2 regions of the Dorea sp. MB18-49 genome follow, and region 1 is predicted to be linked to the other one. Evidence: riboswitches for the same ligand, from Rfam matches in the RefSeq annotation. Region 1 holds a riboswitch; the other holds the start of a gene.
The links. Region 1 has a riboswitch for thiamine pyrophosphate ahead of thiW (energy coupling factor transporter S component ThiW). Riboswitches for the same ligand answer to the same signal wherever they lie in the genome.
Positions count from the first base shown of each region.

Region 1 (6,132 bases):
TTTGTCACAAAGGTCAAAAAAGTTAAATGTGAAGGTACAAGAGTTTATTGCGATAAAAACTCTTGTCGATTTATTGCGGAATATGGAGACAGAGATAAAATATTTTGAAAATTTTTTTACTTCTTTTCATTATAAATGATGAATTAATGGGAGCGGAATTAAAGAAGAAAGTTGTGAGAAATGGTCTAAAATTATTGCAACTAATATGTGGTAAAGCCTGTGCTGGTAGCAGCATCGGTTAAAAATATAGAAATGCTAGACTTTAGCAGAGTAATAAGATAAAATAGAATTAATTATTTTTTGTCAGTACAAAGGTTAAAGGAGTTAGAAAAAATGTATGAAATCATGAGTGCAGATGAAGCCATCCGTCTGATCAGGGATGGAGACTGTATCTGTGTCAATTCATTTGTAGGAATAGAGAACCCGACAGAACTTCATGAAGCAATCTACCGGAGATATCAGAAGATGCAGTCTCCTACACATCTGACGATTGTATCCAGTGCGGGATTCGGCGTCTGGGATGAAGAACATAATGCAGAAGGATATATCAGAGAAGGTGCAGTAGACAAACTGATCTGTGGACATTTCGGAGCCATGATGAGCACAAAGAAACTGGTGCTGGAGGACCGTTTTGAAGCGTATAATCTTCCCCTTGGATGTATTTCTCATGCAATCCGTGCACAGGCCGGAGGTCTGCCGGGAGCCCTTTCGAAAGTCGGACTGGATATATTCGTAGATCCAAGAAGAGAAGGACCTGGTATTAACCGCATATCCATCGATGATTCACTGGTAAAACATGTAGAAGTAGACGGGGACGAATTCCTGTATTACAAGCTTCCGAAGATTACGATCGCACTGATTAAAGGAACAGCAGCAGACAGAAAGGGAAATATCACATTCGATGATATGTTTATGTCCGGCGATGCTCTTTCCATCTGTCAGGCGGTAAAGGCAAACAGGGGAAAAGTTATCGTACAGGTAGACCGTCTGGTTGATACACCGTCGCGTCCACGTAACGCCATTATTCCGGGATGTCTTGTAGATGCAATTGTTGTGGCAGAGCCGGAAAAGAGAAACGAAGCGTATACGGCGCTTACGGGAAGCTTTGAGATTCCTTACAAGGACTGGTATACATGGAGTGAAAAGATCGAGAATGTATCGACCAAACCAAAAAAGAACAGTGTGACGGGCAATATCATTGGTAAGAGAGCTGCACAGGAACTTCGGGTGGATGATATCGTGAATATCGGAATCGGTATCCCAGAGATGGTATCCCGGTATGCGAGAAAGAGCGGCATGCTGGATATGGTAACCCTTACGGTAGAGTCAGGTGGTATCGGCGGATTTCCTGTATCGGGAGAAGCATTTGGAGCTATGATTGGTGCAGCGTCAGTCTATGATATGGCGAACCAGTTCGACTTATATGATAACGGAGGACTGGACATCTGCTTTATGGGAGCTCTGGAAGTTGACAAATATGGCAACATCAATGCACACAGAGGACCGGGTGCATTTGCCGGAATCGGCGGATTTGCAAATATTACGGCAAAGACACCGACGGTTGTGTTCTGTATGACATTTGATGCCAAAGGTCTGGAGGTTACGCAGAAAAAAGGAGTGGTGACGATTCAGAAAGAAGGAGAAATTGCTAAGTTCGTAGAGAAGGTCAACAGTGTAAGCTTCTCTGCAAAGCGAGCGATTGAAAACGGACAAAAGGTATTGTATGTAACAGAACGCTGTGTGTTCAGACTGACACCAAAAGGCTTAAAACTGATCGAAGTCTACCCAGGAGTAGATATGCAGAAAGATATTCTGGACAGGCTGCCGTTTGAGGTGGAGATTTAAATTGGGATTTATTTAATTCAGGAAGGCACGACGACCCGGACCTGCATAAAAAGTAGGAAGCCGTTCCTGTTCAGGTTCCGTCGGCGGGAAATACTAAAGCGTCAAAATTATGCTAAAAACGGGCTTCCGAAATTTGCAACTTGCCATTCGGCTCAAACAGGCAAATTTCGAAAACCCAACGCATAATTTTGACGCTTAACTATTTCCAACACCTTCTTCACATTTATTAACATTCACAGCCAGTCACGACTTGAAGGAAACAATAGATAAGGATTATTGTGAATGTGGAATGCCGTTAGAAACAATTAGAGAGTCAGAAGCACTGTTAAAGGAACGAAGCGAACGTGTTTGAGGCGAACGCCGAGTTTGAGCGTAGTTCCTTTGCTTTTAGGTGATTCAGACTCTCTTAGTGTTTCTTATGGTATGGAACCTGAACAAGAAGCCTTATCTATTGTTTCCTTCAAGGACTGAGAGGCCGCTTCTCCAGTTAATAAATTAAATCCCAAGAATTACAGAATATCAATATATTCTCCGGCCAAAGCTTTATTCATACTTCTGACTGCACAGAATTTTCCGCACATACTGCAGGTATCACTATGATCATCTTCCGGGCTTCGGCTGTCACGGATGGCTTTGGCTGTTTCAGGGTCTAATGCACAGGCATACTGTGCGTCCCAGTCAAGTTTCTGACGTGCTTCAGCCATTTTATCATCAATATCACGTGCTCCGGGAACACCTTTGGCGATGTCGGCAGCATGGGCAGCAATCTTGGAAGCAATGATCCCCTGTTTTACGTCATCTACATTAGGAAGCGCCAGATGTTCTGCAGGTGTTACATAACATAAGAATGCAGCACCATTCATAGCAGCAACTGCACCACCGATAGCGGATGTGATGTGATCGTAACCTGGAGCAATATCCGTAACAAGAGGGCCAAGTACATAGAACGGAGCACCCATGCAGATACTCTGCTGTACTTTCATGTTGGCAGCAACCTGATCAAGCGGTACATGTCCCGGTCCTTCTACCATTACCTGTACATTGTGGTCCCATGCACGTTTTGTAAGTTCTCCAAGACGCACAAGTTCTTCAATCTGGCATACATCGGTAGCATCGGCCAGACATCCAGGGCGGCATGCATCACCAAGGGAGATAGTAACATCATATTCTTCGCAGATATCAAGAATCTCATCATAGTGTTCGTAGAAAGGATTTTCTTCTCCGGTCATACACATCCATGCAAATACAAGACTTCCGCCACGGCTTACAATATTCATTTTACGTTTGTGTTTTTTTATCTGTTCAATCGTTTTACGTGTAATTCCGCAGTGAAGTGTGACAAAGTCCACACCATCTTCTGCGTGAAGACGGACAACGTCGATGAAGTCCTGCGCAGTCAGAGTTGCAAGATCTCTCTGATAGTGGATGACACTGTCGTATACAGGAACAGTACCGATCATAGCAGGACATTCATGTGTCAGTTTCTGGCGGAATGGCTGTGTGTTACCGTGGCTCGATAAATCCATGATGGCTTCAGCACCAAGATTTACAGCGCTCATAACTTTTTCCATTTCAATATTGTAATCCTTACAGTCGCGGGATACACCAAGGTTTACATTGATCTTGGTACGGAGCATGCTTCCGACACCCTCCGGATCAAGGCTGGTGTGATTCTTGTTGGCACAGATTGCAACCTTGCCTTCTGCAACAAGTTTCATAAGTGCTTCTGTTGTCATGTTTTCTTTTTTTGCTACAATCTCAATTTCAGGAGTGACAATTCCTTTTCTTGCAGCATCCATCTGTGTTGTGTAATTTCTCATGTGTTTGCCTCCGTTAAAAAATTAAATATAAGGTTATAATGCGTCAGCAAAAACACACAGATTTCGATGCAGGGAAACATTTCTCTACACAGATCTGAGGTTCATAAAAGAACTATGAAATTACTGACGCCTATATCAGATGGGAAAATCTGATACTTGTGTATGCGGTACAAGGTGGTGTCCCCAATGTACCGTTTCTAAACAACTCTTAACGAGTCGTTTTTATCATAGCCATTACGCCGCTTTTGTTCAGCGCTGTAATCAGCAGAAATGCAAGAATGCTTCCTGCAATAGTAGAAATCAGAAATGGAACTACATAGACGAAGATCCCGGCAGGAGTGATTCCCATAATATATACTGCAACAGGATAAGCAGCCAGGCCGCCAAGAATTCCTGTGCCGAGTGCCTCTGCAAGACAAGTCAGGCTGAGCTTGTGGCAAATGGAGTATACAAGTCCACAGCAAAGTGCTCCAACCATACTTCCGGGAAAAGCCATCATGCTGCCAAGACCAAGTAGATTTCGTAACAGGCTGGCACAAAATGCAATTCCTACACTGTACCAGGGTCCTAACGTGACTGCTGCCAGGATATTAATAATATGCTGTACAGGTGCACATTTACTGCCTGCAACCGGAAAGCTTAAGAAACTTCCGACGATGGCAAGAGCCGTAAATACACCGGCAAGAGCCAGTCGTCTTGTCCGTGAAGAGTCTGATGATAAAGTTGTGTGTGTCATAAATAAACATTCCTTTCATAAAAAAATACCCTTCATTCATAAAGCGGATGGAGGGTACAAAAAGTAAAAAAGAAGAGATGCGGGGGCATCTCTGTCAAATCAATACATGGTATGAATCCCTCCGTTGGCATTATCCAAATCAGGTAAAGGGTCGAAACGGAATTACGCTTCCTCTCAGCCGGTTTTCTCCAGCTCCCCCCTGTTTATAAAAAACTTTGTTCAATCGTTATTATAGTCTGGCATATCGGAAAATGCAAGAAAATTTTTCTGCTGGTAAGAAGAAGAGGGGATTTCATATGCTGTTTAAAAAGTCTGGAAAAATATAAGGAATCTTCATATCCTACAGATTAAGTAATAAAAGTAAGAAAAGCGGAAGCTGGTGTAAAAAATAGTTTCTGCTTTTTGCGTTTCGGTTATTCTATAGATGTCGGATGATTTGATGTATACATGACATAGAAAGGTATGCTAAAATAGAAAAAGATGTTGTTATAAAAACTGTACTGGAAAAGAAGCAGCGTACAGACAGATGTATGGACTGGAGGTTCAAAAAAAGAATGAGAGAGAATAATCTAGAGAGGTTTATCAAAGCGCAGGAGTCAGAATTTAAGACAGCTCTTGCAGAGATTAAGAGTGGACATAAGAGAAGTTGCTGGATGTGGTACATTTTTCCGCAGATTCAGGGGCTGGGGAGTAGCGGTACTGCAATGTACTACGCTATTGAAGACTATGAAGAAGCTAAAGCATATATAGAAAACGCAGTGACAAATGCACATTTAAGAGAGAGCTCAGAGGCACTTTTGCAACTGGAATCAGATGATGCAACCAGAGTCATGGGATGGCCTGATGATCTGAAACTGCGTTCGTCAATGACGTTGTTTGCGCTGGCGGCAAAAGAGAATGAAGTCTTTCGGAGAGTACTGGATAAGTTCTTTGATGGAAAATTAGATGCGCAGACAGTAGATATCCTGGATATGAGATATCTGGTGATGAGAATTGATGAACCGGATTTTGGATGTGAAGGAAGACCGGACGGGGTAGAACCAATGGCTAAAGTAACCCTTCTGAAGCTGAAAAGTGAAGAAGAGATTCAGTTAGAGATTCCGGATGCGGAACTTTATCAGAAAGAGATTAATGAGGGCAATGAAGTGGCATTCAGTCCGGATAGGGTTATATTAAAACTTTCATAAACTATATGAAGCTATATGTGTGAAGCGTGGGGAGAACGTAAAAATGTGTGAAAAAGATCGCGTATGTGCTACATGAAAGGGGAGAGTGTAAAAATATGAAAAATAAAAAGGAAAAGAAGCAGGAAGAGGAAGAGCTGACCGGTATGGCGGCTGTATGGGATTATCTGAAAACATTTCTGATCATATTCTGTGTTGTATTTGCAATGAACAAACTGGTGTATATCAATGCCGTGATTCCATCGGAATCTATGCAGAATACGATTATGAAAGGAGACCGGGTGCTGGGAAACCGTCTGGCATATATCAAAGATGATCCAGAGAGATATGACATTGTAATCTTCAAATATCCAGATGATCCGTCCAAGATTTTTATCAAGCGCGTGATCGGACTGCCAGGAGAGACAGTTACCGTGAAAGACGGGAAGATTTACATTGATGGAAAAGAGCAGACACAGGCGGTAAGCTTCTGCCCGGAAGAGATGGCAGGAAGCTTCGGACCTTATGAAGTTCCGGAAGATAGTTATTTTGTAATGGGGGATAACCG
Region 1 is NZ_JAMOYX010000037.1:25,462-31,593, reverse strand. It holds partial or broken gene NCY30_RS10965 (hypothetical protein) at 1-139, shown strand, start outside; gene NCY30_RS10960 (CoA-transferase) at 334-1,845, shown strand; gene thiC (phosphomethylpyrimidine synthase ThiC) at 2,355-3,665, opposite strand; gene thiW (energy coupling factor transporter S component ThiW) at 3,874-4,401, opposite strand; TPP riboswitch at 4,501-4,610, opposite strand; gene NCY30_RS10945 (DUF1810 domain-containing protein) at 4,956-5,588, shown strand; gene lepB (signal peptidase I) at 5,684-6,132, shown strand, end outside.

Region 2 (6,132 bases), on a different contig from region 1:
GATGTGATTAAGGCATACGGTGAATTCGTGCAGGAAATCTATGCAGCAGGCTGCCGTAACCTTCAGTTTGATGACTGCGTATGGGGCGGAATGGTAGATGCGAAGATGGCAGTTGCACTGACCGGAAGAACAGGACAGAGACTGGAAGATTACAAGAAACTCCTTCTGGAACTGAATAACCAGGTAGTAGCACAGGCACCGGAAGATCTGGTGATCAATACACATGTATGCCGTGGAAATTATCATTCTACATTCTTCAGTTCCGGAGCATATGATTCCGTAGCGGATTTGTTATTCGGAGAAGAAAATGTAAATGCATATTATCTGGAATATGACGACAAGAGATCCGGCGGATTTGCACCACTTGCAAAGGTATCCGGCGATAAGAAGGTCGTACTTGGACTTATAACAACCAAGACACCGGAACTGGAAGACAAAGAAAAAGTAATCGCAAGAATCCACGAAGCAGCAAAATATGTTCCGCTTGACCGCTTATACTTAAGCCCGCAGTGCGGATTTGCATCCTGCGAGATCGGTAATAAGCTGACAGAAGAAGAACAGTGGGCAAAGCTTAAGCTTGTAAAAGAGATTGCCGACGAAGTCTGGTCAGACAGATAAGCCAGAGCAGATTGGCCATAAGCCAGCCGATACCGGTAGCAATGGCAGGGGCTGTCAGCTCAAAATGAGGGAAGAAGAACCAGGTTAAGATTATGCGAAGTGCAATCTGGAGCGTACTTCCGGCTAACGTCAGAACCATTTTCCCAAGTACGTTATAAGTACCGGTGAAGGTTCCGCCGGTATTGATCGTACCTTGTACAAGGATCCGATGGTTGCATTATTGCCAGAGGGACACAAGCTGGCAAAAAGAAAGATATTTTCGGCAAAATTTGCAGAGACGGAAGCCTATATTGTAACATGTCCAGGATTAGATATTGATGGAACACGTTATCTGGATAAGCATGGGATTAAGCCGAATGTACAGTTTTCGACAATGGATATTCAGGCAACATATGCGATGGCGGCAGCGGGAATGGGTGTGAGCATTAAAATCGTTCTATCATCTGGAAGTATGATATACTGATAACAAGACCTGCAAAAAAAGATGGAGGTGGACTACATGGATGTTGCAACGATGGTAGCGATTAATAACCTGAATATGGTTACAGTGATGGCAGTACAGGCGGCAAATAATGTAATCACGATCGTAAATGGAGAAAGGATGGAAGAAGATATGGATGGTTCAATGTTAGGTCAGTATATGGGAAAAGAATGTACGATAAGTCTGTTCAACGAAGTAGGAGCAATCAAAGGAAAGCTCATGGACGCAGATATACAGTGGGTAAAGGTTGATACAAAGAAAGGGACACAGCTGATTAACAGAAATATGGTACGGAATATTACTTTTGATAATAAATAGAATGAATAAAAATAGTTGTTTCGAAAAAAGTCAGAAATGAATAAAAAATAAGTTGACATTTCGTGTATGAGTTCTTATACTTAAATGTGTAGATAAAACACGGGGAGCTTGTGTACCAGGCTGAGAGGAAGTTAAGAACTTCGACCCATATACCTGATTTGGATAATGCCAACGTAGGAATGTATAACGTAGATTTTAGGAGAGATGCATTTAGTTGGTAGCTCTCTTTTTTGTTACTATGTGACGGAAATCAGGAACAATTGAATATCGGATAAGTTGAGAGTGAACGAGAGTTCATGAAGGGGTGCACCACCACGGGTGTATTTACTTCGTGAACTCTTTTTTCATACTAAAGTATGCAAGAGAAGTTGTCAGTGGCAAGTTCGCTGTATATATCCGGGAAAGGAGAACATACATGATTATCGTAAATGGAAAAGAAATCAATCTGACAGAGGATACTACTGTTGCAGAATATCTGGAGCAGAATCAGTATCAGGTAAAAAGAATTGCTGTAGAGTTAAACGGAGATATTCTTCCAAAATATAGTTATTCCGATACCATGTTAAAAGACGGCGACCGTCTGGAAGTTGTGACATTTGTAGGAGGAGGCTAACATTCATGGGAGAAATCGTATCAGAAAATATGACGAAAAATGCGAACGCAAAAGTACTTAGTAAAGAAGAGATTATGGCTGCGCTTAATGAAAGACATTCTCCGGAAAAGCAGAAGCATCTGTCTGCAGGAAGGGTTGCGATAGCCGGACTTGGCGGATTAGGATCAAATGTGGCATATGCACTTGCCAGAATCGGAGTCGGACATCTCCATCTGATAGATTTTGATGTAGTAGATATTACGAACCTGAACCGGCAGCAGTACTTTATGGAGCATATCGGAATGTATAAAACAGATGCGTTAAAATCATTACTGTTAAAAATTAATCCGTATCTGGATATCTATACAGACTGCGTGAAAGTCACAGAAGAAAATCTTAAGACACTATTTCGTGACGAGCCTATTGTATGTGAAGCATTCGATAATCCAGAGGCGAAGGCAATGCTGGTGAATGGAATACTGGAATATTTCCCGGGAAAGAAACTCGTATCGGCAACCGGTATGGCCGGATACGGAAGCAGTAATACGATTCGCACACAGAAGTTAATGAAGAACTTTTACCTGTGCGGAGACCGCGAGACGGCACCAACGTATGGAAATGGCCTGATGGCACCAAGAGTTGCAATCTGTGCAGCACATGAGGCGAATATGATCACACGTCTGATCCTTGGAGAAGAGGATGTGTAGGAAGACAGGTAAGAAACATAAGATTCATGCCGCAAAAAAAGATAGATAAATAAAAAAGCATGAGCAGAAAATAATAGGAAAGAAGGTCCTGATTATGGATAAAAAAGAAATAAAAAATACAGATACATTTACACTTGGAGGAAAAGAGTTTACTTCTCGTTTTATATTAGGTTCAGGAAAATTTTCACTGGATCTGGTGAAAGCATGTGTGGAAAAAGCAGGGGCACAGATTATCACACTGGCACTCCGTCGTGCAAATGAAGGCGGTCTGGCAAATATTCTGGATTATATTCCGGAAGATGTGACACTTCTTCCGAATACATCAGGAGCCAGAAATGCAGAAGAAGCAGTACGTATTGCCAGACTTTCCAGAGAAGTCGGATGTGGCAATTTCGTCAAGGTGGAAGTGGTAAGAGATTCGAAATATCTCCTTCCGGATAATTATGAGACGATCAAAGCTACAGAAATTCTTGCAAAAGAAGGATTCGTGGTTATGCCGTACATGTATCCAGATCTGAATGCTGCAAGAGATCTTGCAAATGCCGGTGCAGCATGTATCATGCCGCTTGGCGCACCGATCGGATCAAATAAAGGGCTTAGCACAAAAGACTTTATTCAGATCCTGATCGATGAGATCGATCTGCCAATCATCGTAGATGCCGGAATCGGACGTCCGTCCCAGGCATGCGAGGCAATGGAGATGGGAGCAGCCGCAGTTATGGCAAATACAGCAATTGCGACTGCGGGAGATGTACCGGCGATGGCGGAAGCATTTAAGAAAGCAATCGAAGCGGGCAGAAGTGCGTACCTTTCCGGACTTGGAAGAACGATTGAGCGTGGTGCAAGTGCATCTTCACCGCTGACCGGATTTCTGCAGGATTAGGAGGCACGACAAATGGGAACAAATCATGAAGATACACATATTAATGAAAGTATTTTAAGCGAGGAGATTCTGGAAGACCAGAAGAAGAACCGGATCGATCACATGACCTATCTTCCAGGCATGGAGGATATCGGATCAGAAATACTCGACCAGGTCGTGGCAGCCATGGAGGCTTATGATTATAATACATATACAGCAGAAGATGTAAAACGTGCACTGGCACATGCAGAGCGCACACCGGAAGATTTTCAGGCGTTATTGTCACCGGCAGCACTGCCATTTCTGGAGGAAATAGCGCAGGCAGCGCAGATCGAGACGAGAAAACATTTTGGTAACAGTGTCTATATGTTCACACCAATCTATATCGCAAATTATTGCGAGAACTATTGCATTTACTGTGGTTTTAATTGCCATAACAAAATCAACCGTGCACAGTTAAATGCGGAAGAGATCGAAAAAGAGATGGCGGCGATCGCTGAGACAGGTCTGCAGGAAATCCTGATTCTGACAGGAGAAAGCCGTAACAAATCTACAGTAGAATACATCGGTGAAGCATGTAAGATCGCCAGAAAATATTTTAAAGTTATTGGTCTGGAGGTTTATCCGGTAAATTCAGACGAATATGCATATCTGCATGAATGTGGGGCAGATTATGTAACGGTATTTCAGGAGACATATAACTCAGATAAATATGAGACACTTCATCTTGCAGGGCATAAGAGAATCTACCCGTATCGTGTAAATGCACAGGAAAGAGCATTGAAAGGCGGCATGCGTGGAGTTGGATTCGGAGCACTTCTGGGGCTGGATGATTTCAGAAAAGATGCATTTGCGACCGGATATCATGCATATTTATTACAGAGAAAATATCCACATGCAGAGATCGCATTTTCATGTCCGAGACTTCGTCCGATCATCAATAATGACAGGATCAATCCGATGGATGTGCACGAACCGCAGCTTTTGCAGGTAGTGTGTGCATACCGCCTGTTTATGCCATTTGCAAGCATCACGGTTTCGACACGAGAGTGTGAAAGAGTCCGCGATAATCTGGTAAGTATTGCGGCAACGAAGATATCTGCTGGTGTAAGTACCGGTATCGGAAGTCATGTAGAAGATATCGAAGACAAGGGTGACGATCAGTTTGAAATCTCGGATGGACGTTCGGTAGATGAGGTCTATCAGGCACTTCTGAAACACAATCTTCAGCCGGTGATGAGTGATTATATCTATGTGTAACAGGGAGTATCTTGTGTTAAAAACATGCCGAATACAGCTGAAAGGAGTTGTCAGTGATAAAATCTGTAAACAATCAGGACTTTAAAATCATTGCAGTCAGCAATCGGAAATTATGCAACCGCCCGTTTTTAGAGCAGATAGAAAGAGTCTGCAAGATACATCCGGAAGCTGTGATCTTAAGAGAAAAAGATCTGACAGAAGAGGAATATGGGACATTGGCAAAAGAAGTAATGAATATTTGCCGCCGTTATCAGGTGTCTTGTATTCTTCATAATTTCTGGAAGACTGCACTAGAACTGGGATGTACATCTGTACATCTGCCACTTCCGATTTTGCAAAAAATAGCTGATGAAGAAAAGAAAAAATTTACAAAGATTGGAATTTCTATACATTCTGTAGAAGAAGCGAAAGAAGCAGAGCAATTGGGAGCTTCCTATCTTACGGCAGGGCATATCTATGCGACAGATTGTAAGAGGGGATTACCGCCAAGAGGATTGGGATTCTTAAAAGAAGTTTGCCGGGAAGTCAGCATTCCGGTGTATGGAATAGGCGGAATAAAGTTCGATGAAGAACAGTGGAATGATATGAAAAAATGTGGAGCAGTTGGAGGATGTGTTATGTCCGGAATGATGGAAATATAGTAATCGAAATAAAACAGCTCATTTTTAAAAGAGCAGGAAAGCCTTCTGAGTCGGTACTCGGAAGGCTTTTGCTTTGCACTGGCATATAAGTGCATATCAGATAGTACTTTACAAAATTATTTCTAAGTGTTATATTAATACAAAAATGAATAGTTCAAAATTGAAATAAAAGGAGAGCTACATATATGAACACAGGAATCGAATTTGCAGAAAAGCTGTCAAAGGCATACAGTGAGACCTGCAAACCGTTATGTCATGAACTGAATATTCCACAGACCGCATTTGACATCTTACTTTTCCTGGCGAACAACCCAGAATACAAAACTGCCAGAGACATCGTAGAAATACGAAAAATTAAAGCCAATCTTGTATCGGTAAATGTGGATAAACTTGTGAATGAAGGCTATCTGGAGCGGAAAAGTGTAGAAGGTGACCGAAGAAAAGTCAATCTGATCTGTACAGAAAAGTCAAAAGAGATTATCCAAGAAGGACAGAAACTTCAGCAGTCGTTCGTTGAAAAACTATTTGAAGGAATGGATGAAGATACAAGAAAAGCTCTTCAAAAAGGAATGGCGCATATGGAAGCGAATATAGAGAAGATGTTGGAGGAAAAGAACTAGATGAATACAATATTAATGATTATCGTAACATTT
Region 2 is NZ_JAMOYX010000002.1:12,279-18,410, forward strand. It holds gene NCY30_RS01850 (5-methyltetrahydropteroyltriglutamate--homocysteine S-methyltransferase) at 1-618, shown strand, start outside; gene NCY30_RS01855 (LysR family transcriptional regulator substrate-binding protein) at 812-1,081, shown strand; gene NCY30_RS01860 (hypothetical protein) at 1,118-1,417, shown strand; TPP riboswitch at 1,508-1,614, shown strand; gene thiS (sulfur carrier protein ThiS) at 1,833-2,030, shown strand; gene thiF (sulfur carrier protein ThiS adenylyltransferase ThiF) at 2,036-2,716, shown strand; gene NCY30_RS01875 (thiazole synthase) at 2,811-3,599, shown strand; gene thiH (2-iminoacetate synthase ThiH) at 3,612-4,838, shown strand; gene NCY30_RS01885 (thiamine phosphate synthase) at 4,892-5,479, shown strand; gene NCY30_RS01890 (MarR family winged helix-turn-helix transcriptional regulator) at 5,665-6,099, shown strand; gene NCY30_RS01895 (sulfite exporter TauE/SafE family protein) at 6,100-6,132, shown strand, end outside.
Region 2: it holds a riboswitch for thiamine pyrophosphate, as region 1 does, so the genes downstream of both, thiS (sulfur carrier protein ThiS) here and thiW (energy coupling factor transporter S component ThiW) in region 1, are expected to answer to the same signal.